2 regions of the Turicimonas sp. TL08 genome follow, and region 2 is predicted to be linked to the other one. Evidence: predicted binding sites of a transcription regulator. Region 2 holds the regulator's gene; the other holds the start of a gene.
What was found. The regulator NrdR, encoded in region 2, represses ribonucleotide reductase genes. The targets are predictions, from matches to a motif close to CACNANATNTNGTG.
Positions count from the first base shown of each region.

Region 1: the regulator NrdR is predicted to act here: its motif matches at 8,713-8,726, upstream of ACYQ4O_RS04265 (ribonucleoside triphosphate reductase).

Region 1 is NZ_BAAGDP010000006.1:203-11,691, reverse strand. Features, by position in the region: gene mutS (DNA mismatch repair protein MutS) at 1-294, opposite strand, end outside; gene ACYQ4O_RS04295 (inositol monophosphatase family protein) at 390-1,310, opposite strand; gene ACYQ4O_RS04290 (RNA methyltransferase) at 1,402-2,181, shown strand; gene cysE (serine O-acetyltransferase) at 2,224-2,934, shown strand; gene ACYQ4O_RS04280 (AMP-dependent synthetase/ligase) at 2,991-4,826, opposite strand; gene ACYQ4O_RS04275 (AMP-dependent synthetase/ligase) at 4,828-6,705, opposite strand; gene ACYQ4O_RS04270 (hypothetical protein) at 6,836-7,705, opposite strand; gene ACYQ4O_RS04265 (ribonucleoside triphosphate reductase) at 8,866-10,896, shown strand; gene nrdD (anaerobic ribonucleoside-triphosphate reductase) at 10,931-11,104, shown strand.
Region 2 is NZ_BAAGDP010000009.1:14,685-26,173, forward strand. Features, by position in the region: gene ACYQ4O_RS05990 (AMP-binding protein) at 1-552, shown strand, start outside; gene argC (N-acetyl-gamma-glutamyl-phosphate reductase) at 687-1,745, shown strand; gene ACYQ4O_RS06000 (YbhB/YbcL family Raf kinase inhibitor-like protein) at 1,806-2,459, opposite strand; gene dtd (D-aminoacyl-tRNA deacylase) at 2,471-2,920, opposite strand; gene tyrS (tyrosine--tRNA ligase) at 2,922-4,172, opposite strand; gene ACYQ4O_RS06015 (peptidoglycan DD-metalloendopeptidase family protein) at 4,372-5,694, shown strand; gene ACYQ4O_RS06020 (anhydro-N-acetylmuramic acid kinase) at 5,739-6,839, shown strand; gene erpA (iron-sulfur cluster insertion protein ErpA) at 6,913-7,284, opposite strand; gene glyA (serine hydroxymethyltransferase) at 7,475-8,740, shown strand; gene nrdR (transcriptional regulator NrdR) at 8,755-9,231, shown strand; gene ribD (bifunctional diaminohydroxyphosphoribosylaminopyrimidine deaminase/5-amino-6-(5-phosphoribosylamino)uracil reductase RibD) at 9,228-10,319, shown strand; gene ACYQ4O_RS06045 (riboflavin synthase) at 10,346-10,951, shown strand; gene ribH (6,7-dimethyl-8-ribityllumazine synthase) at 11,058-11,489, shown strand, end outside.

The sequences.
Region 1 (11,489 bases), on a different contig from region 2:
GACACCTTGATTGACAAGTCTGACCAGGTATTGGTCAAGAGTAACAAAGGGCACTCCGGCCATCGGAATGCGTTCTCCGGATGGAGAGTTGGAGCGAGAAGTAAGTGTAAGGCCTAAAAGACGATGAATTCGTTCTGCATCATCGTAAAAGGTTTCATAAAAGTCGCCGATTCTATAAAGAATCAGAAGGTGCGGATTATCTCTTTTGATAAGGAGGAACTGACGCATCGTAGGCGTGGTTTTTGCATTGAAAGCAGGATCGTTCTCATCAAAATTTAAATAATCTTTGGCCATTTATGACTACCGGATGAACAAGGACAAAAATAATGTTAACGGAAAAAAGAAAGGCCGATCCGAAGACCGGCTTTTACACTAGAAGCAAAACAAAATTACTTCTTCAAATTTCTTTCAACAACGTTGAGAAGGGCAGGGAAGATTCCCGGAGCAGCGGCAACGATTTCATTTTTATCTAGATAGCCGCTTTCACCTGAGAAGTCAGTTACCAATGCACCTGCTTCTTTGGCGATCAAAGCGCCGGCTGCGATGTCCCAAGGTTTGATGCCTTTTTCAAAGAATCCGTCATAACGGCCGCATGCAACAAAGCACAAATCTAAGGCTGCGGAACCAGGTCTTCTCAGACCGCATGTGGATTCCATCATGTCTTTGAGAATATTCATGTAGGACTCATAGTCATCACCTTCTCTGAAGGGAAAACCGGTACCAATCAAAGAATTTCTCAAGATTGTGGCATTAGAGGCACGGATTCTGGCTCCGTCAAGGAAAGCTCCTTTGCCTTTAGTTGCTGTAAATAACTGATTCCTGCATGGATCGTAGACCACGGCGTGAAGCAAATGTTTGCCTTTTTTGCAAGCAATAGACACGGCAAATTGATCAATACCGTGAATGAAGTTCGTGGTCCCGTCCAGCGGATCAATAATCCATTCGTATTCACTTTCCTTGTTGCCTTGAGTGCCGTTTTCTTCGCCAAGGAAACGATGATCCGGATAGGCTTTAGAAAGAGTTTCGATGATGACCTGTTCACAGGCTTGGTCCACTTCTGTTACAAAGTCGCCGGATGATTTGGCGGAAATAGAAAGATTCTTGCGGTTGCCAAAAGCTCGAGCCTGAATTTTCCCTGCTTCGATTGCGGCTCTGACGGCTACATTGAGCATACCGTCATTAAAGCTATGGGAGACTGTAGAAGGTCTCGGCGTTTTATTTTTTTTCGGGGCCGGTTCCGCAGAGCTTTTCTTGGAAGTTCTTTTTGGAGCAGGTGTTTTTTTGCTCTGTTCAGGAGACTTAGTTGCCATGTTTGAATAAACCTTTGAATATCTTCTGAGCTCCGCAAAAGAGCTCTAAATAAATTAATATTGTCAGATTCTAAACTATTGGAGGTTGCATATGGCTTTTGTGCCCCAAGGAGGGCGGGTTAGGTTTGTGTTGGTTGAGCCTAGTCACGCAGGCAACATCGGCTCAGCGGCTAGAGCGATCAATACCATGGGATTTACGGAATTGTATGTGGTTAATCCCAGAGACCGGGACTACAAACAAAATCCAGAGGCCTTGTCATTTTGTACACGTTCGGCTGACGTGCTTTTGTCGTCGATATGTGTACCGGATTTGCAGAGCGCTTTACAGGATATTCAGCTTGCCTATGCTCTTTCGGGCTATGACAGAGAATTCGGGCCACCCTTTGTTTCTCTGACGGATGCTTGCCTAGAGGCCAAGGATGCCTTAGAGGACTCCAATATCCGAGTTGCATTTGTCTTTGGAACCGAAAGAAGCGGACTGACCAATGAACAAGTAAATCAGTGTCAAAGATGTGTAGGAATCCCTGCTAATCCGCAGTGTGACTCTTTGAACCTTGCGCAAGCCGTCCAAGTTACCGCTTATCAGCTTCAAACCGATTTGCGCGGACCCTTATTGAGCAAAGAAAGCCGCCGCTTCAGCTATGGTGAACTTGCGTCCGTTGACTCTATCGAGAAAATGTTCGGACATTTGCAGCAGGCAATGGTTGCATGCGGGGCTTTAGATCCTCAAAAGCCTAAATTCATGATGGAACGGTTCAGACATTTATTTTCCCGGACAGGATTGACCCAGACGGAAGTGGATATGCTTCGTGGAGTCTACTCCTCCATCATTCGTTCAAAAGATGAACGGAAAGGTAGTAAAAAACTGTAAATGTGAAGTTAGAATCAAGGAGGTTTTAACGGGAAGTTCTTCATGATTAACAGTATTAAAGAAGACATCAACAGTATTTACGAAAGAGATCCTGCGGCTCGATCTCGCTGGGAGGTTCTCCTATGCTATTCCGGTCTGCATGCCGTCATCATTCATCGCTTGGCTAATAAACTTTGGAAAGCTGATTGGAAAGTTACGGCCAGATGGCTTTCTCATGTAGGCAGATTTTTAACCGGAATTGAAATTCATCCGGCCGCTGAGATTGGAAAACGTGTTTTGATAGACCACGGTATGGGCGTGGTTATTGGAGAAACCGCAGAAGTCGGTGATGACTGTACGATTTATCATGGCGTGACCCTTGGAGGAACCTCACTTTCCGAAGGAACAAAAAGACATCCGACGATCGGTAGGAACTGCATTATCGGAGCCGGCGCTAAAGTATTGGGAGCTTTTACCGTGGGTGACAATTGCCGAATCGGCAGTAATGCTGTCGTCATTAAGCCGCTTCCCCCTGATTCGACCGCCGTTGGTAATCCGGCACGAATCGTCAAGAGAAAAGATAAGAAAGTTGATGCGGAAGAGCAAAGACAAGAAAAAGCTATTCACGATCCTAAACTTCACGTTCGCATGGCTGCCTACGGTTTTGTAGCAAACGAAGAAGACCCTTACGCAGAAAAGCTTAAAGCGATGGAGCAAAGATTAGAGAATCAAGAAAAATTGATTGAAGAATTAAAAGAAAAAGTTAAAAATTAATATTAAACTTGCAATACAACTAATAAGGCTGCCCGGATGAGCAGCCTTTTTTCTAATTATTTATTTTGCGGAGTTTGGTAAAGTTCTTCCACTTTATCGTGGAAACGCTCCAAAATTTTCTTACGGCGCAATTTCATTGTGACTGTTAGAAGTCCGTTGTCTACTGTCCAATGCTCACGCATCAGAGAAACATTTCTAGGTACGCCGTACTGGGGGAAATTAGAAGCTGACTTCTTTAATCTACGGATTGCCGCTAAGCGGACGTCTCTCCTTGTTAATGAGTTCGGGTTTTCCGGATCCACATTCAAAGAGGCTGCAAATTTTACCCATTCATTTTCATTGACTACAGCAAGAGCTGTAATGAAGGGACGTCCTTCACCTACACAGAGAACTTGTTCAAATAAAGGATCAGATTGGATTGCAAGCTCCAAATCTGTAGGAGGAATCTTTTCACCGGTAGATGTCACAATGATTTCTTTCAATCTGCCGTTGATGCGGATTCTCCCGTGGGTTTCAGAAATGCTCGCTAAATCTCCGGTTTTAAACCATCCATCCTCAGTAAAGACTTCTTTAGTAGCTTCGGGGAGCTTCCAATAACCTTTCATAACGGAGGGAGCTTTAATTTGGAGCTCTCCTGCATCGTCAATTCGTACCTGAACGTTAGGAAGCGGATTCCCGACAGTGACCGGATTATTATTTCCAACGACAGCAACGCTCACAACAGGTGAAGTCTCAGTTAAACCGTATCCTTGTCTTAAGGGAAGCTCTAAAGCACAGAAAAATCTTCCTAAAGAGTTGTTTAAAGCCGCTCCTCCTGCAATAGCTAAACGAACTCTTCCTCCGAAAACCTGTTTGAGTGCGGCAACGAATTTCTTACCGACTGCAGGCCAGAAGACATTGTCCAGCCAACTCATGGAAGAAGAGGGAACTGCCAAGTTGTTTTCACGACAAAATCTTCTCCAGCCGACGTCAATAGCGTGCTCTGCTAAAGCTTTCTTCATTGCGCCTTGTTCAGCTACTTTAGCCAAGAACTTCGAGTGAAATTGCTCGTATACACGAGGAACTGAAATAAAAATTGTCGGTTTAACCTGCTGTAAATCTTCTGCTAGCTTAAGCACGCCGCGAGAAAAAGTTACTTTAGCGCCGGTACAAATAGCCAGGTAATAAGTAACGGTTCGTTCAAAAGTATGAGAGAAGGGGAGGAAAGACAAATAGACGTCATTGTGATTGATATCGATTACTTGACCGCAGCCTTGAACGTTTGAAACGATATTCCGGTGGGTCAGCATAACGCCTTTCGGGTTACCGGTAGTGCCGGAAGTGTATACCACGCAAGCTAAATCCTCCGGAGAAATCTTCGGCTCTGTCAAAGTTTCTTTTTCTCCGGCTTTCAACCAATCTTTCAATGCCACGATTGGAACAGGAGAGTTTTCAGCATGTTCCAAAGTGTCTTCTTTAACCACTACAACCAGCTTTAAGTTCGGAAAACTGTCGCAAGCGCTGACCATGGCGTTCCAGCGTAATGTTTTAGGAACAAAAAGAATGGAAGCTTCGGAGTTGTTAATGATATAAGCACTGCTTGCCGGCGTATCGACGGCATGAAGAGGAACCGGAACACATCCGTTGCCCAAGATAGCCTGGTCTGCAAGGGCCGAGTCAATCGAGTTAGGAAGAAGGACGGCTGCTCTGTCTCCGGGTTTAATATTGGAAGCTTGGAGGGCTTTTCTCCATTTCAGAAGTTCTTCGGCAAATTCCGACCAAGTGACCGAACGCCAAGAATTAGTCTGTTGATCCCATTCTCCATAAGCTTCACGTGAGGGAAATTTTTTTAATGTTTCTTTCAAAAAATCCGGAACTATCGTGATCGGTTCTTCTTGGGATGAGGAGGTCATGTTAGTTGTCCTTATTTTTTCCAAAATCGGTGTACATAGATTCAATTTCTTTTTCAAATTTTTTGTTCAGAATTCTACGTTTAATTTTTAAAGTCGGAGTTAAGGCACCATTCTCGATAGTCCAAGGATCCAGTGTGGCTGTGACGGCTCGGGGTATTCCATATTGCGGGGCACCCTTAGCTGCGGCCTTCATTCTTCTAAGCAATGCTTGTTGTACGGCTTTTTTACTTAAAGAGTCCGGAGAATTAGGATCTAGCTCTAAAGTAACTGCTAAACGCTTCCACTCGTCTTTATTAAGAACAACAAGAGCGGAAATAAAAGGACGATTCTCTCCGATGAGCATAACCTGAGCAAACAGCGGATCGGTTTCAATCAACTGTTCGATATCGACCGGCGGCACTTTTTCACCGTTGGATGTGACGATAATTTCCTTTATTCGTCCCTTGATTCTTAAATAACGGTTCGGAAGGATGTCAGCCTGGTCTCCGGTAGAAAGCCAGCCGTCTTCAGTAATTGCTTTAGCGGTGTCCTCTTTGCGGTTCCAGTAGCCCCGCATAATCTGCGGCCCCCTCACCAGAAGTTCATCTTTGTCCCCGAGTTTGGCTTGAATTCCGGGAAGGATTTGCCCGACGGTCAAAGGATCGTTATTGCCAATTTTATTAACCGAAATAATCGGGGAGGTTTCAGTCATGCCGTAACCTTGATAAATTGGTACTCCAAGTCCAATAAAGGTTTTGATTACTTCAGGGTTGATTGCGGCTCCTCCCGAAACGGCAACTCGGACTCTGCCTCCGAATTGACTCTTTATGTTCTGTCGGACAAACTTCTCGTAAAGAGGTTCCAGAATCTTATCCGTGAATCTAGGTTCTTCGCCCTCAAGACCATTTTCTTTGCAGAATTTTCTCCAACCGGATTCAATGGCCCCCGTAAAGAATTTCCTGGCTAATAGAGATTTGGTCTTTAAACGTTCCTGAATCTTTGCATTTACTTTTTCATAAACCCTTGGGACTGACATCAGAATTGAAGGTTTGACAGTCTTTAAATCATCAACAAGACGTGCGATTCCGCGGCTGAAGGTGACCTGGTTGCCCATTCCTAAACCAATGTAGTAAGTCGTAGTTCTTTCAAACGTATGACTCAGAGGTAGGAAAGACAGCCAGCTGTCTGTGGGTTCAGGTGCGATGTTGTATAGCAGACTGGAGATGTCGCTCATAATGTTTTCATGAGTCAGCATAACGCCTTTTGGTTTTCCTGTTGTACCGGAGGTATAGACCAGGCATGCAAGATCTTCTTGTTTAGGCAAAGGAGGAAGCTCTGAGATTTCCTTTCCGCTAGACAGCCAGTTTTGCAGACTTATGCCTTTAACTTTGCCGTTATCTTCGTCTTCATCGTTGATAAAAACCACCGTTTGCAAATCAGGAAGACCGTTTGTGCCTGCAGCTTTCTCAATAGCATGCCATCGTGCGTGGTTTAAAGTAACCAGGACTTTTGTGCCGGAATCTTGAAGAATGTAGGCGCAGTTGTCAGGAGTATCAATAATATGGAGAGGAACCGGAACAAGGCCGACTAAAAGCGCTCCTTGATCAAAGCAAACTGCTTCGATTGAATTAGGCAAAAGCATCGCAACTCGATCTCCCTTTGTTAAGCCAGCAGCAGTGAAGGCTTTAGCCCACATAACGGAACGATCGTAGAGCTCTTTAAAGGTAAGAGTAACCCAACGCTGCTGAGCAGGATCATATTCGGTGACCGCAGGAATATTGGGTCTTTTATCCAAATGATGGCTTACTAATTCCGGAAGGACAAAAAGTGAGCGTATTTCATTTGCTCTTGTTTTACCGTTTTCAATCATATAAAGCAGAATTCTTACAAAAATAGACAACAAAGAAAGGGAAACCCCTTCTTTGCAAACTCTTACTAATTCAACTTTGCAAGTTTAGCCTAATTCAATGTAAAGGCTCAGATTAATTGTGTAGACAAAGTTAGGATGCCGCTCTTAAATTTGAGAAAAACTACACTAAATTCTTGCGGACTAGGAGCGTTGCGACAACCGAGGCAGGAATATCAATAGATTTTGGTTCTGTTTTGACCGATTTGCCGATAGGCTCAGGTAAGGTCGTACCTAACTGCATATTTTGATTTTCCACGAACTTCAGGACGGAAGTCAGGCATTCCACATCTTTTTCTTTTGCTTTGACTTCCATGATGTTAAGCATAGTCATGCTTTCGTCGTGAAAGTTGGGATAATCTACAAATTGAAAGTCAACCAGATCCTCAACAGATAATTGACCGCTGTCCGCCGTTACATAACGGAATAAATAGGCAAAGACTTCGTTTGAGCAGTCTTTCAGTTCAAACTTGACGGTAAAGTCAAGAATGTCATCCGAGAGCCCCTCAGAAGAGGAGTCTTCGTCAGAAAGATCATCAAAACTTAGGCTTCCGGTTTTAACTGAAGAGACTGTCAGCTCTGATTGCTTGACTCTCTCCCATAAAGCCTGACAATCATATTTCTTTAAACGATAGGACTGAGCTTTAATTCTGAAAGTAGCCTCACCGTCTTCATCATGTCCGAAATCAGCGGTAAAACAGTTGATCAAATCATCGGCATGAGAGAGAGCTTCATTAAAAGAAAAAACTGCACCGGCATCAGACAAGTAAGAAAGATATTTTTCTAATCTTCTGCTGTCATATCCTTTTCTATCCAGTTTTACTTGTTCAAAGGCATACTGACCGGCCAACTGGCTCACAGAGAATTTGTTGCCCGCACTATCTTCGAAACCGCGATGCTGGTTGATGAATTCAGTCACAAATTCCAAAGACTCTTTGCCATATATCGCAAGGCAAATAGGAATATTTGTTTTTGTGTGACTGGTCAAACGCATTTCAGAATAAATATTGTTCGTTTAAGGGATGACAATTTTACAGAGTTCAGAGATGTTTTGCCGACAAAGTGAGGATAGACCCAAGGGAGAGCTTTTGAATAGAGAGAAGATACCTATGAAGTAGTAATTAAGGGACAGATTAATATAAAACATTTAAAATAAAAAAAGTAATTATCGAAGAATAACTATAAAAAAATAACTAATAGTTATTTTATGAAGTGATAAACGCGAGTAACTACTTATTTTTTAAGGATAAATTAGTAATCCCGAAGATGTAAAAATTATAAAAATTAGTGTATTCTGTATGTACTGAAATTGTTGCGTCGCTCCTCAAACAAAACGCATCGGATTCTTTCTGGTTGGTCCCGGAAAAAAATCCACAGTAAATTTAAAAAGGCTGTCGAGAAGTTCGACAGCCTTTTTTCTAGCTTATTATGTTCTTCTCCCGTTAATCCAGATTCGACAGGTACTTTTCTAAGTAAAAAATATTTTATCTTTCCTTTTTTTTAATCGTAATTTCTTTTCATGTTTTAAAAATAATTTTCAAGATCGGAAGTTAAGTAGCTAATGTTTAAAATTTGCAGGAGTAAAAAATAGATTCGATTTAATGCGTCCCTAATTTTTGAAACTAAAAATTCAAAACTAATTAAATATTTCTTTAAAGTATCTTTAATGGATATAAATTAAAGATTAAACTTATTTAACACAAAACTAACTTCATTTTTCCTCTCTCGCTGGTGATGTGATGGAAATTGTGTTTCGGTAAAGATCTTTTATCAAAAATACAACCCGAAAATTCACCGGCTCGAAATTGAAAAAAGATGTACCCATTTAGGGTTTGTTCCATCCAATTCAAAAACAAGCTTTTTTCAATATCTTGTGTGGGGTAATTTTTCCAGGCTCGATAAAGATAAAATACTTGGAAGAATAATAAGTTAGTCTCCCTAAACGGGAGCTAAATGATTGAAGATTGGTTCCGTTTTGATATTCCTAAAAAATTTTTAAACTACTATATATAGTAGTAACTTATATAGGGGGTATCTAACTGTTGTGTTAAAAGCCTCCTCAAAAGAACAAAAAAGAGATAAGATCTGTAGCCCGCAAATTCGAAAATGAGGTTTGCGACAATACTGATTAATTGTTTTTTGGAGGTGTGTTTCATGAACTCTACAGAGGCTTTGCCTAAGTTCGTCATCAAACGTGACGGCAGTGTTAAAGATTTTGATATAACAAAAATCGCCAACGCTCTTGCTAAGGCAGGTAAAGCTACCGGTGAGTTCGATGATGCCACTGCTAATCGAATCACTCATATTGAAGTTGTTCGTCACCTCCAGAAGAACGATCTAACAACCCCGACCATCGAGCAAATTCAGGACGCCGTAGAAAACGCTCTTTTCGATACCGGCTATAGGAAAACTCTCAGAGCCTATATTGTTTACCGTGAACAAAGAGCAAAAATGAGAGATGCCCGCAAGAGCCTTGTGGACGTAGAAAGCTCAATGAATGAATATTTGCTTCAGCAGGATTGGCGCGTCAATGCAAATGCCAACCAAGGATATTCTCTAGGCGGTTTGATTCTGAACGTCTCAGGAAAAGTCGTTGCCAACTACTGGCTTAACTTTGTTTATCCTCCGGAAGTAGGCCGTGCACACAGAGAAGCAGATATTCACATTCACGACTTGGATATGCTCTCTGGCTACTGCGCCGGCTGGTCTTTAAGAAGACTTCTCAATGAAGGCCTTAACGGCGTTCCGGGTAAAGTAGAGGCGGGTGCACCGAAGCACTTAAGCAGTGCTATCGGTCAAATCGTTAACTTTTTAGGCACGATGCAGAATGAATGGGCCGGTGCTCAGGCATTCAGTTCTTTTGATACATATCTTGCACCTTACATCCGTGTTGACAAACTCTCTTATAAAGAAGTCAGACAGTGCATCCAGGAACTTATTTATAACCTGAACGTTCCTAGCAGATGGGGTACTCAGACACCTTTTACAAATCTTACATTCGACTGGACATGTCCGGAAGATTTGAAGCAGCAGGTGCCTGTCATCGACGGAAAGGAAATGGACTTCACCTACGGAGATCTCCAAGAAGAAATGGCCATGATCAACCGTGCCTACATCGAAGTCATGCTTGAAGGCGATGCTAAAGGCCGAGTCTTTACTTTCCCGATTCCGACTTACAACGTTACTCCGGATTTCGATTGGACGAGCGAAAACTCTAAGCTCTTGTTCAGCATGACTGCACGGTACGGGCTACCGTATTTCCAAAATTTCATTAATTCGGAATTGAAGCCGAACATGATTCGCTCCATGTGCTGCCGCCTCCAGTTGGACTTGAGAGAACTCTTGAAGCGCGGCAACGGCCTTTTCGGCTCTGCAGAACAAACCGGCTCTTTAGGTGTTGTCACCTTGAACTGTGCACGTCTCGGCTATGTTTTTGCCCAGGATGAGGAAGGTCTATTCAAGAGAATTGAAGAGCTTCTTGAAATCGCTAGAACCAGCTTAGAATTAAAGCGTAAGGTTATCCAGCGTCATATGGATCAAGGCTTGTTCCCATACACTAAACGTTATCTCGGTACTTTGAGAAACCATTTCTCCACAGTCGGTGTTAACGGTTTGAACGAAATGATCAGAAACTTTACACAGGACGAACATAACATTACAACTCCTGAAGGGCACGCCTTTGCTGCGAAAGTTCTCGACTTCATTCGTGAAAAACTTGTTATTTTCCAAGAAGAAACCGGTCATATGTACAACTTGGAAGCTACGCCGGCCGAAGGAACCACATACAGATTCGCTAAAGAAGATAAGAAGCGCTTTCCGAAGATTCTTCAAGCCGGTACACCGGACCATCCTTATTACACCAACAGCTCTCAGCTCCCGGTTAACTTTACGGATGATCCTTTCGAAGCCCTTGAAATGCAAGAAGATCTTCAGAAGAAGTACACCGGTGGTACAGTTCTGCACTTGTACATGAACGAAGCTATTTCCAGCTCGGAAAGATGCAGCGATATCGTTAGAAGAGCATTGACGAAATTCCGCTTGCCCTACATCACCATTACACCGACATTCTCCGTCTGTCCGAAACACGGATATATCCCGGGCAACCACGAGTTCTGTCCTAAGTGTGATGCTGAATTGATTGCTAAGAAGAGATTGGAACAGTCTTCAGTAACAGATAATTTTTAACATTTATTTTTTAATTTCATAAGGAAGAGTTGCTATGAATACCACAGATAAAGACATCGTTTTGAAAGACGAAGAAAGAACAAAATGCGAAGTTTGGACACGCGTTATGGGTTATCACCGTCCTACTTCTTCTTTTAACATCGGAAAACAAGGCGAATTCGCCGAAAGAAAGTACTTCACCGAAGAGAAATGCGGCTGCTCTAAGTAAGTCCATTTTATTTTGCATAGCTCCGCACTAACTCTGCGGAGTTTTTTTACGTGTGCGCCCAGCAGGGCGTCTCTCTATAGGGTGCAAATCCCGAACCTGCCCGATGAGGGGAAAGGTTAGCGACTCGGCAAGGGTTCAACGGCGACGTTGAATCTGAAGGAAGCTGATAGCAAAATGCATGTTCAACGAACAGGAAGCGGATAGGAGGCGGTCTAGGCGGGTTTGGGGGCATGTATACCCAACGCCCAATACTCATACAGGACCCTAGGACGTAGATCCGATGGACAGGCAGGAAAGAGCGGCGTCATACCTGGGGAGATCTGATTTAATGCCACTGGCTACAGGACTCGAGAGGGAACTGGATGTTAAATCAGAAGTCAGCCGA
Region 2 (11,489 bases):
GGTTTCCCATTCCCATCAACCGAAGTCTCTATCCGCGGCGAAGGATTTAGAGATTTGGGAACTTGGACAACACCTAACGAAATTCAAGAACATACCGGTGAGATTTGCGTTCGCGGTCCGCAGGTTATGAAAGGGTACTGGAACAGACCGGATGAAACCGCCGCCACTATTCGCGACGGCTGGCTGCGAACAGGCGATATCGGTAATATGGATTCCAACGGTCGAATTACAATTACGGACCGTCAGAAAGACATGATTCTTGTTTCCGGATTTAATGTTTATCCGAACGAAATTGAATCTGTCCTTCAAGGCATGCCCGGCGTGCTTGAATGCGGCGTTGTCGGCGTACCAAGCGAAAAATCCGGTGAAATGGTTAAGGCAGTCATTGTTAAGCAGGATCCTTCTTTGACTAAAGAACAGGTTATTGCTTATTGCCGCCAGAATCTGACCGGATACAAGATGCCGAAAGAAATCGTCTTCGTGGATTCAATTCCTAAGACACCTGTAGGAAAGATTCTCAGAAGAGAATTAAAAGGCATTGTTCAGAAGTAAAATTCTTCTAAACGAGATCCCGGGAGGCTCAAGGTTTTCCCGGGATTTTTTGCAAAAAAGCCAAGGCTGCTTCACACTTATTTCTTGGCAGTCCTCAATTTGAAATTCCACTCTAACTTATTCGGTAAACAAAAATGAAGAAAATTAAAGTCGGTATCGTCGGCGGAAGCGGTTACACAGGTATTGAGTTGCTCAGACTCTTAACGCAGCATCCGAACGCAGAAATTGTCACCATCACCAGCCGAGGCGAAGCAGGGACCCGCGTTGAAGATATGTATCCTTCCCTTCGAGGAAGAGTTGACTTAGTTTTCCAAGATCCGAAAGAAGCGCCTCTTAAGGAATGCGATGTCGTATTTTTTGCCACACCGCATGGGGTTGCTATGTCCATGGCTGAAGAGCTGACCAAAAACGGAGTGAAGGTCATCGATTTGGCAGCTGATTTCAGACTCAAGGACACGGAAGAGTTTAAGAAGTGGTACAAGATGGAACACACTTGTCCGGATATTTTGAAAAAAGCCGTTTACGGGCAACCCGAAACCATGCGCGACAAAATGAAAGACGCAATGGTATTGGGCATGGCAGGCTGCTATCCGACTTCCATCCAATTAGGATTGTTGCCTTTGCTCGAACTCCACAAGAAAGTCGGCAATATAGTTGATATTAAACAAACAATTATTGCCGACAGTAAATCCGGCATCAGCGGGGCAGGAAGAAAAGCAGCCGTTAATTTGCTCTGTGCAGAAGCAACGGATAACTTTAAGGCTTATGGAGTAGGCGGTCACCGCCATTCTCCTGAGATTGTTCAGCAGTTGAGTGAATTTGCCGGCGAAAAAGTCTCTTTGACCTTTATTCCTCATTTGCTTCCAACGATTCGCGGAATCTTCTCCACTATTTATGTCCAACTGACTGAGAAGGGCATGGAACAAGATTTCCAAAAGCTCTATGAAGAACGCTACGGTAAAGAACCCTTTGTTGATGTGATGCCTAAAGGGGCGTTGCCCGAAACTCGTATGGTAAGAGGCTCTAACTATGTTCGTATTGCTCTTTACCGTAAAGAACCAAACTTATTGGTTGTCCTTGTTGTTGAAGACAACTTGGTAAAAGGCTCTTCAGGCCAAGCAGTTCAAGCAATGAATATTCTGTTTGGGTTGCCGGAGACAACCGGATTAGAACAGATAGCCCTGGCTCCTTAATTTTGTACAAACACAAAAAAGCCGAGACAATATTGCTCGGCTTTTTTGGATAATTTTTGCTTAAAGCTTGTGTGCCACTTCGGGATTCAAAGAATACATCCCGGTGACGGAGCCTGAAGCAAGGATGTGGCCTTTCATGGCTTCAAGGACGTCTTCCGCAGTAAACGGACCGGACAAAGGCAAAAGCGGAAAATCCACGGCATAGACCGTAAAGACATAGCCGTGCGGGCGCAGATCATTCCACGGAGGACATGGACCGTCGTATCCGTAATACTTGCCTCTCATCTCCGGATCATCGGCAAAGGCTTGGGTGTAGTCATTCAGACCTTGCCGCATCCCATTTGCGCAAGCCGGTCCTTTCTTTCCGTGCGGAACGAAGCCCTTAGACAATGTTCCGGGATCGATGCAGGACTCCTCAGGAGAGATGTCAACCAAAATCCAGTGATGGAAGTCTGTTCTCGGGGCATCTGCCGGTATAGTGCAGCCTTCTTTATTCGCCGATGAAAAATCGGCAGGGACATCATGATCCGTGCAGAGAAGGATTAACGACTTAGTACCTGCGGGTGCGTTAGACCAAGCGATTTGCGGATTTCTGTTGCCTGCGGGCACGGTGTGTTCGCCGGGAGCATTAGAAATTTTGGCAAAGGCAAAACCTTCAGGGATTCTCTGCCCATCCGGGAAAGAATCGCTCCAAACTCTAAAAATACTTTCCATTTTTTCTCCCATTATTTGTTTTTTGGAATCTGCAGCCAGAAAGTTACGGGACCGTCGTTGATCAGAGAAACTTTCATGTCTGCACCAAAAATTCCAGTTTCTGTCTTTAATCCGGAAGCTCTGATCTCTTCAGTAAAGAGATCATAGAGCTCCTTTGCCAAGCCCGGTTCTGCAGCGGGAGTAAAGCTCGCACGGTTACCGCTGTTTGTGTCGGCGGCTAACGTGAACTGAGAAACCACGAGAATTTCTGCTTTTGTATCAAGGGCACTTAAATTCATCTTGCCGGCTTCGTCTTCGAAGACTCGGAATTTAAGGACTTTCTGGGCAAGTGCTTTAGCATTTGCCGCAGTATCGTCCTTTTGTGCGCAGACAAGAAGAAGCAGGCCTTTTCCGATGCTTCCCGTGGTTTGGCCGTCAACTTTGACGCTGCTTTCCAGCACGCGCTGAAGAAGAGCAATCATCTTAGGCCTTAGTCAAGGTGATTTTGGCCCATTTGCGCTTGCCTACCTGAACGGTGTATTGACCGGGTTTAAGTTTGTAGGTCTTGTCGGCAATCTTTTCACCGTTAATGTGTACACCGCCTTGTTCAATATTTCTGTAGCCCTCGGAAGAAGTCGGGACCAAACCGGCTTCTTTAAGAACTTTGGCTAAAGAGGTTTCTTCCGCATCTGTTGTGACGGTTACTTCCGGCATATCGGCCGGAGCGGCGCCTTTCTTGAAGCGGTTAATAAATTCTTGTTCTGCGGCATCAGCAGCTTCTTTACTGTGGAAGCGCTCAACGATTTCTTTGGCTAAAAGAACTTTAATGTCTCTGGGATTTCTGCCTTCTTCGCATTCTTTCTTGAACTGAGCGATTTCTTCGTTGCTTCTCAAAGAAAGAAGGTCGTACCAATTCCACATCAAATCATCGGAGACAGACATCACCTTGCCGAACATTTCATTTGGTTCGTCGGTAATGCCGATGTAGTTGTGTTTGGACTTGCTCATCTTGTTGACGCCGTCAAGACCGACAAGAAGAGGCATTGTGATGATGCATTGCGGCTCCTGACCGTATTGGCGCTGGAGTTCGCGGCCGACTAAAAGATTGAATCTCTGATCAGAACCGCCAAGCTCAACATCGGATTCCAAAGCAACGGAGTCATAACCTTGCATCAATGGATAGATGAGTTCATGCATGGCGATAGGGGCATTTTCTGCATAGCGCTTAGCAAAATCATCACGCTCCAAAAGACGAGCCAAGGTGTAGCGGGATGCTAATTTAATGAGTCCGTCGGCACCGAGTTTGTTTGTCCATTCAGAGTTGTATCGAACCTCAGTCTTGCTTTTATCCAAAACCAAAGTTGCCTGATCTAAATAAGTCTTAGCATTAGTTTCGATTTGTTCGCGTGTGAGCGGCGGACGAGTCGTATTTCTGCCGGAGGGATCGCCGATAGAACTTGTAAAGTCACCGATCAAGAAAATAACGGTGTGACCAAGATCTTGGAATTGACGAAGCTTGTTTAAAACAACTGTGTGCCCAATATGGATATCCGGAGCAGTTGGATCTAACCCTAATTTGATGCGCAGGGGTTTTCCCGTAAGCTCGGATCTGGCGAGTTTTTGTTCCAACTCTTCCTCAATTAACATCGTGTCAATTCCTCTCTTAATCAAGGCCATGGCGCTCTTGACTTTAGGAGAGACCGGTAATTTTTTCTCTTGAACTGTATCAGTCATTGTTGGAAACATCCTGAAAAAAGCTAAGGTAATCTATAAGGGACTGGAAAACGATTATTTACTATAATTGCGACGCTTCAATTCGAAGCAGGCCTATTCCAATCCGAACCGTAATTTTATCTGACACAAGTCTACTATTTGCTGGCTAGGGAAGGGAGTTATTTTTTATTAATTGTTAGTGAGTGAATAAGCCGTGATGATGAATTTTAAGATGCTGATGAAAGCGTTAGGAACAAGCTGTTTAGTGTTAGCTTGTACGGTTTATTCATCCCATTCGGCTATATCCGCAGAAACTGCACAACCATCTAAAGTTGTTGAAAAGGCCGGAGAAGTGGATCTCGGCGCCCTCATTCAAGAGTGGGCCGGAGAGATGGACCATGTTTATGCTGAAACTGTCATTAGAAATAAGGACAACAGCAACAAGATTTTTGAAAGATTAGGAATTAAAGATAACACTTTTAAACGTTACGTTAATTCCATCAAACCTAAAGAAAATCCTTTCGCAAGATTAGTCCCCGGAAGATTGATTCAGGCACGACTTACTCAGAAGGGTGAAGTTATCGCAATTAAATTATTCAAACCGATTGACACACTTTCTGAAGATATTACTTATTTTCAGATTAGCCGTTCTAACACAGGCAAGTCAAAGTTTGTTCATGAAAACAAGACCAGCGCTTTTACGACTTTGCCGGTTGCCGCCTCCGCTTATGTAGAACGTACATTAGACGGTGCCGCTCAGTCTGCGAAGATTCCTGCCGGGGTTATGAAGCAGGTCAAAGAACAGTTGGGCGACTCTTTTGATGTTAAGAAGGTTGCTAACGGTGATTCTTTCAATGTTATTTATGAAAGAAGACAGCTTGACGGTGCGGATTTAGGTCCGGGACGTCTGCTTGCTCTTGAATTCTTCGGAAAAGACAAGACGGTTGAAGCCTACTGGTTTGAAAATGATAACTTTAAAGGCTACTTCAATGCAGATGGAGAAAGCGTTGAAAAAACATTCCTCCGCATGCCTTGCGAAGCTCGTTTAACTTCAACTTTCAACCGTGTTAGAAAGCACCCCGTGACTGGTCGTCTTCGTCCTCACTGGGGAATTGATTTGGCAGCTCCGACAGGAACCCCAATTTATGCTTCCAGCGACGGCAAGATCGTTACCAAGCGCTATCAAAGAAGAGGCTACGGCTACTGGTTAGAGATTGATCACGGATCCGGATACTCTTCAATTTATGCGCACATGAGCAAGTATGCTCCCGGTATGAAGGAAGGAGTTCAAGTTAAGAAAGGTCAGCTCATCGGCTACGTGGGAAGAACAGGAATGGTTACCGGTTCTCATCTCCACTATGAGCTTAAGCACAACGGACAGCAGATTAATCCTTTGACTGCTGATCTGCGTACGGGCGAGCCTCTCAAAGGAGCCGTGAAGCAAGAGTTCGACTTGGCTATTTCTCCTATTAAACGTCAGCTGGCACTCTTGGGAAAATTCCATTTGGCGCATAACACCAATTCTTCAGTTTCTATAGAGTAAGAGTCAAAGTTAATAAAGGCCTCCGTTTGGAGGTCTCGTTTTTTATGAGCATTTATATCGGGATGATGTCGGGCACCAGTCTGGACGGAGTGGATGCCGTAGCCGTACGGTTCGAATCGAACACGGGGCTTGAAGTTCTCGGTTCTAAGTCAATGAACCTCTCGGAAGAGCTGCGCACGCTCTTGCTGTCACTTTGCTTTTCCGGTCCGGATGAAATTAATCGCAGCCAAATTGCCGGCAATCAGTTGGCACAAATCTACGCCGAGACTTGTCATGCTCTTCTGAAAGATTTGGACTTGTCTGCGTCCCATATAACAGCGATTGGGGCTCATGGACAAACCGTCCGCCATAACCCGCAAAACGGAGCCACAACTCAGCTTATCAACGGCGCTTTGCTGGCGGAACTAACGCAAATTGACACGATCATCGATTTTCGAAATCGGGATATTGCAGCGGGAGGACAGGGCGCTCCGCTTGTACCGGCTTTTCATGCATCTGTTTTTGCTTCTGATGAGCCTCGAGCAATTGTAAATTTCGGAGGCATTGCCAATGTCACTTTCCTGAGAAGAAGAGGGGAAGAAGAGAAGACTTTCGGTTTTGACTGCGGACCGGCTAATATCCTTTTAGATGCTTGGGTTAAAGAGAATTTAGGCTTTACGTATGACAAAGATGCTAAATGGGCTAGAACCGGGGTCTTAGATGAAGGTTGGCTCAGCTATCTTTACAGTTCGGAGCCTTACTTCAGCCAATCTTGTCCGAAAAGTACGGGTCGAGAGTTGTTTAACCTCAAATGGCTCAATAAGCACCTTCGTGCCGGAATGAAACCGGAAGACGTGCAGCACACTTTAACTGCTCTGTCGGCGTTAGCGGTGGCAAAAGACATCGAAAAATATCAGCCGGAGACTAAGGAAGTTTTTACCTGCGGAGGAGGCGCCAGAAATCCGCTCTTAATGGAATACTTGCAAAAGTATCTGCCGGGTAAAATCGTACAGCCAACGGATATTCTTGGACTTAGTACACAAGATGTTGAAGGTGCGGCATTTGCATGGCTGGCAAAGCAATTCGTGGAAAGATTGCCCGGCAACTTGCCGTCTGTTACGGGAGCAAAAGGACCGAGAATTCTGGGAGCTCTTTATCCGCACTAGAGAGAGCCGGGGAAGCAAAGAAAAATCCCGTCCAACGTGTATTGAACGGGATTGAAGTGAATTCTGAACTCTACTATACGGAGAAGCTGGAGCCGCAGCTGCAAGTTGTGGTGGCGTTCGGGTTCTTGATAACGAACTGAGCACCTTCCAAGTCTTCCTTGTAGTCGATTTCAGCGCCGACAAGATACTGATAGCTCATAGAGTCGATGAGCAATGTAACGCCGTTTTTTACCATTGTGGCATCGTCTTCGTTGATTTCTTCATCGAATGTGAAGCCATATTGGAAACCGGAGCATCCGCCGCCTTGGACGAAAACTCTTAATTTCAGATCAGGGTTTCCTTCTTCTTCAATCAATTCTTTAACTTTGAGGCTGGCAGCATCAGTAAAAATGATTGGATCCGGAAGCTTGATTTCTTCAGCGTTTGTTTGAGTATTATCTGCCATTTCTTTTATTCCTTAAAAGATAATTAGTTGTTGATAATTATATGGAAGTCGTCAAGGTAAAAAAGAAAGAATATTCAAAAAATAACAATCTTTTCTCGGAATTCTGTATATAACTCTCGGAAGAAGCTGAGATTGTCCCATGTCACCACTATAATTTGGTGACTATCTTTAACAATTCCGGAGGGTAACCGTGTTTAGTAAGGACAACACCATCGAAAAGACTGATCCAGAAGTATGGGCAAGCATCCAAAGAGAAAGCCAGCGACAGGAAGAACAGATTGAACTGATCGCATCCGAAAACTACACATCCCCTGCCGTTCTTCAGGCACAGGGCAGTATTCTGACAAATAAGTATGCTGAGGGCTACCCCGGAAAAAGATATTACGGCGGTTGTGAATACGTTGACGAAGTTGAAACACTGGCTAAAGAACGCGCTAAGAAGCTTTTCTGCGAACCATGCGGCGTTGAAATGGCTGTGAATGTACAGCCTCACTCCGGTGCACAGGCCAATATGGGAGTGTTTTTTGCATTGCTTAATCCCGGCGACACCGTCATGGGAATGTCCTTGGCAGAAGGCGGTCACCTTTCCCACGGCATGAAACTTAACATGTCCGGCAAGTGGTTCAACGCCGTCAGTTATGGTCTGAATGAAAAAGAAGCTATCGACTACGACGCTTTGGAAAAGCTGGCTCTCGAACATAAGCCGAAACTCATCATTGCCGGCGCCTCCGCTTATTCATTGCATATCGACTTCAAGCGCTTTGCAGAAATTGCTAAGAAAGTTGGCGCTTATTTCATGGTGGATATGGCCCACTACGCCGGCTTGATTGCAGCCGGTGTTTACCCTTCTCCTTTCCCTTACGCCGATATTGTCACAACTACAACTCACAAGACATTGAGAGGGCCAAGAGGCGGCATGATTTTCTGCAAGCCGGAATTGGAAAAACAAATTAATACTGCTATGTTCCCGGGTATTCAGGGAGGCCCCTTAATGCACGTCATTGCCGGTAAGGCTATCGCCTTGCATGAAGCCTTGCAGCCTGAATACAAAGAGTATCAAAAGCAGGTTATCAAAAATGCAGCTGTCTTCGCTGATGAATTGCAGAAGAGAGGTCTGCGTATTGTTTCCGGCGGAACTCAAAGCCACGTTATGTTGGTTGACCTCCGTTCAAAGAATATTACCGGTAAAGAAGCCGAAACCGTTCTTCACGATGTCGGTATTACCGTAAATAAGAATTCCATTCCTAATGATCCGCAAAAACCATTTGTCACGAGCGGCATCAGAATCGGTTCCCCTGCTATGACAACAAGAGGCATGAAGGAAGAAGAAGCACGTGAAATTGCTTCTTTAATTGCCGACGTTTTAGATGCTCCTCACGACGAGGCGGTACTGAAGAACGTTAAAGAAAGAGTGCAGAGCCTTGTTGCTCGCTTCCCGGTCTACAGAGAACCATAGAAGTCGAGAGAGTGATGAATTGTCCATACTGCGGGTACGAGGATACTCAGGTGATTGATTCCCGAACTAGCGATGAGGGAACAACCGTTCGAAGAAGACGCAAGTGTCCTAAATGTGACAGCAGATTTACGACCTACGAGAAGGTTGCTTTGTGCATTCCCGTCTTAATTAAAAAAGACGGTTTGACCCGAGTGCCTTACAGCCAAGAAAAGTTGAGAAATTCAATGCAATTGGCTCTAAGGAAAAGACCGGTTAAAGCAGACCTTCTTGAAGAGGCGATTGATAGGATCGAGAGAAACCTGAAGCTGAGAAAAGAGAAAGAAATTTCGACCAAGGAAGTCGGAAAGTTGGTGATGAGCGAGTTAAGAAAACTCGACTCGGTCGCTTATCTTCGCTTTGCTTCAGTCTATTTCAATTACTCCAAGCCTGAGGACTTCACTGAGGCTTTGAAAAAACTCGGAGACGTTCTCGAAAGGGAGAAAAGCAAATGAGTTTTTCTGATATCAGTTTCATGAAGAGGGCGTTAGCTCTTGCTGAAAACGCCCTCCCGAACTGCCCTCCGAATCCGGCCGTCGGCTGTGTGATTGTAAAAGACCGCAAAATTATCGGCGAGGGATTCACCCAGAAAACGGGGGAGGCTCACGCTGAAGTAATGGCGCTTCGAGACGCTCAATCCAGAGGCGAGAGCGTTGAAGGAGCAACGGTCTATGTCTCGTTGGAACCTTGTTCGCATTATGGACGGACTCCTCCCTGTGCTTTGGCGTTAATTAACGCCAAAGTCGGGCGCGTAGTTGCAGCTTTGAAAGACCCGAATCCTGCCGTTGCGGGAAGAGGCTTAAAGATGCTCGAAGAGAATGGTGTGCAGGTTGAATCCGGTATTTGTGCAGAAGAGGCCGAAGAAATGAACATCGGTTTCTTAAAACGGATGAGAACCGGGCTTCCTTTCGTCCGAAGCAAAATTGCAATGAGTTTGGACGGCGACATTGCATTAAGTAATGGCCAAAGTAAATGGATTACCGGCAAACTTGCCCGAGAAGACGGGCAGATGTGGAGAGCTCGTGCAGGTGCCATCTTGACGGGTTCAAGCACTGTTGCGGTTGATAATCCGCAGTTGAACGTAAGACTCCCTGATGTTCAGAGACAGCCTTTGAGAGTCATAGTTGATTCTCATTTGACGCTTAATCCTGAGCTTAGGATTTTTGAGACGGGGCCTGTGCTTTTAGTGTGCGCGAGGTACGATATAGTCCGTGCTCAAGTGTTCGAAGACATGGGTGTGGAGGTCCTGGAACTCCCGGGTCCGGACGGCAAAGTAGACTTGCAGGCTTTGATCAAAGAACTTGCCCGGCGCGAAATCAATGAGATTCATGTTGAAGCCGGCCCGAAATTAAACGGAGCTTTGACTGAACTAGGTCTTATCGACGAGTATCTGATATATATGGCTCCTAAGCTTTTGGGAGAGGGGATGCGTGCTTTCCGTTTGCCGTCGTTTCATAATTTGGAGGCAGTCCCTCAACTGGAATTCAAATCGATGCAGAAAGTCGGCGAAGATGTCAGATTTCAGCTTAGACCGTTAAAATAAGAAGATTAACTTTAGAAAGGAAGAAGATGTTTACAGGAATTATTCAGGCTGTCGGCCGAATTCGTGACAACGAAGAGATTGGTGATGGATTGAGAATTCACGTAGAAGCTCCGGATTTGGGACTCGACAGTGTGAAGATCGGAGACTCTATCGCTATCAACGGCGCATGCATGACCGTAGTTGAAGTCGATGAAAAACGATTCAAAGTTGACGTTTCGGCCGAGTCCTTAGAGAAGACCGCAGGTCTTGACGGCTGGGGCTACGTAAACCTTGAAAAAGCCATGAGACTCGGCGATCGTCTTGACGGCCATATCGTCAGCGGCCATGTTGACGGTGTCGGCGAAGTCGAAGTGATGGAACAGAAGGCAGAATCCTGGCATTTGGTTGTCAGATGCCCGATGAAGCTCGCAAAATTCCTGGCATACAAAGGATCCATCACCATCAACGGCGTCTCTTTGACAATTAACTCCGTTGAAGATACTCCCGCCGGAACAAGAGTTTCCATTAACTTGATTCCTCATACTTTCGAACACACTTCTTTCAAGTACACCAAGAAGCGTGATCTAGTCAATGTTGAGGTGGATACCGTTGCTCGCTACATTGAGCGTATGTACTCATTGTCACATTGCTAATTATTTTTGAAAATTAAATATTCTGGGTGCTTAAGAAGGTGCGAAGAAAACTCCTTCTAAGCACCGCTTTGTTAGAATCAAAAAATCTCTTTTCTAGGAGTCAGTTGTGGCTATTAATTTCATTGAACCAAATAAAGACGGAAGCGCATTAAGGGTCGGTATCGTTGTTGCAAGATTTAACGAGTGGGCCTGCAACGCCATGCTCGAAGCTTGTCTTGCTCAATTGAAGAAGCTTGGAGTTAAGGAAGAAAACATCACTGTCGTAACAGTTCCCGGCGCTCTTGAGATCCCGTTTGCACTTTACCAGCTTTACGAATCCACGGAATTGGAAGCCATGGTCGCAATTGGCTGTGTTATCAGAGGCGAGACTTATCATTTCGAATTAGTTGCTAACGAGTCCTCCAGAGGCATTACCGACATGATTGGCGCCGAAGCTATTTCTATTGCTAACTGCATTCTGACTGTTGAAAACGAAGAACAGGCAAAAGCAAGAGTTGTAGAAAAAGGTACGGACGCTGCTAATGTTGCCGTAGAAATG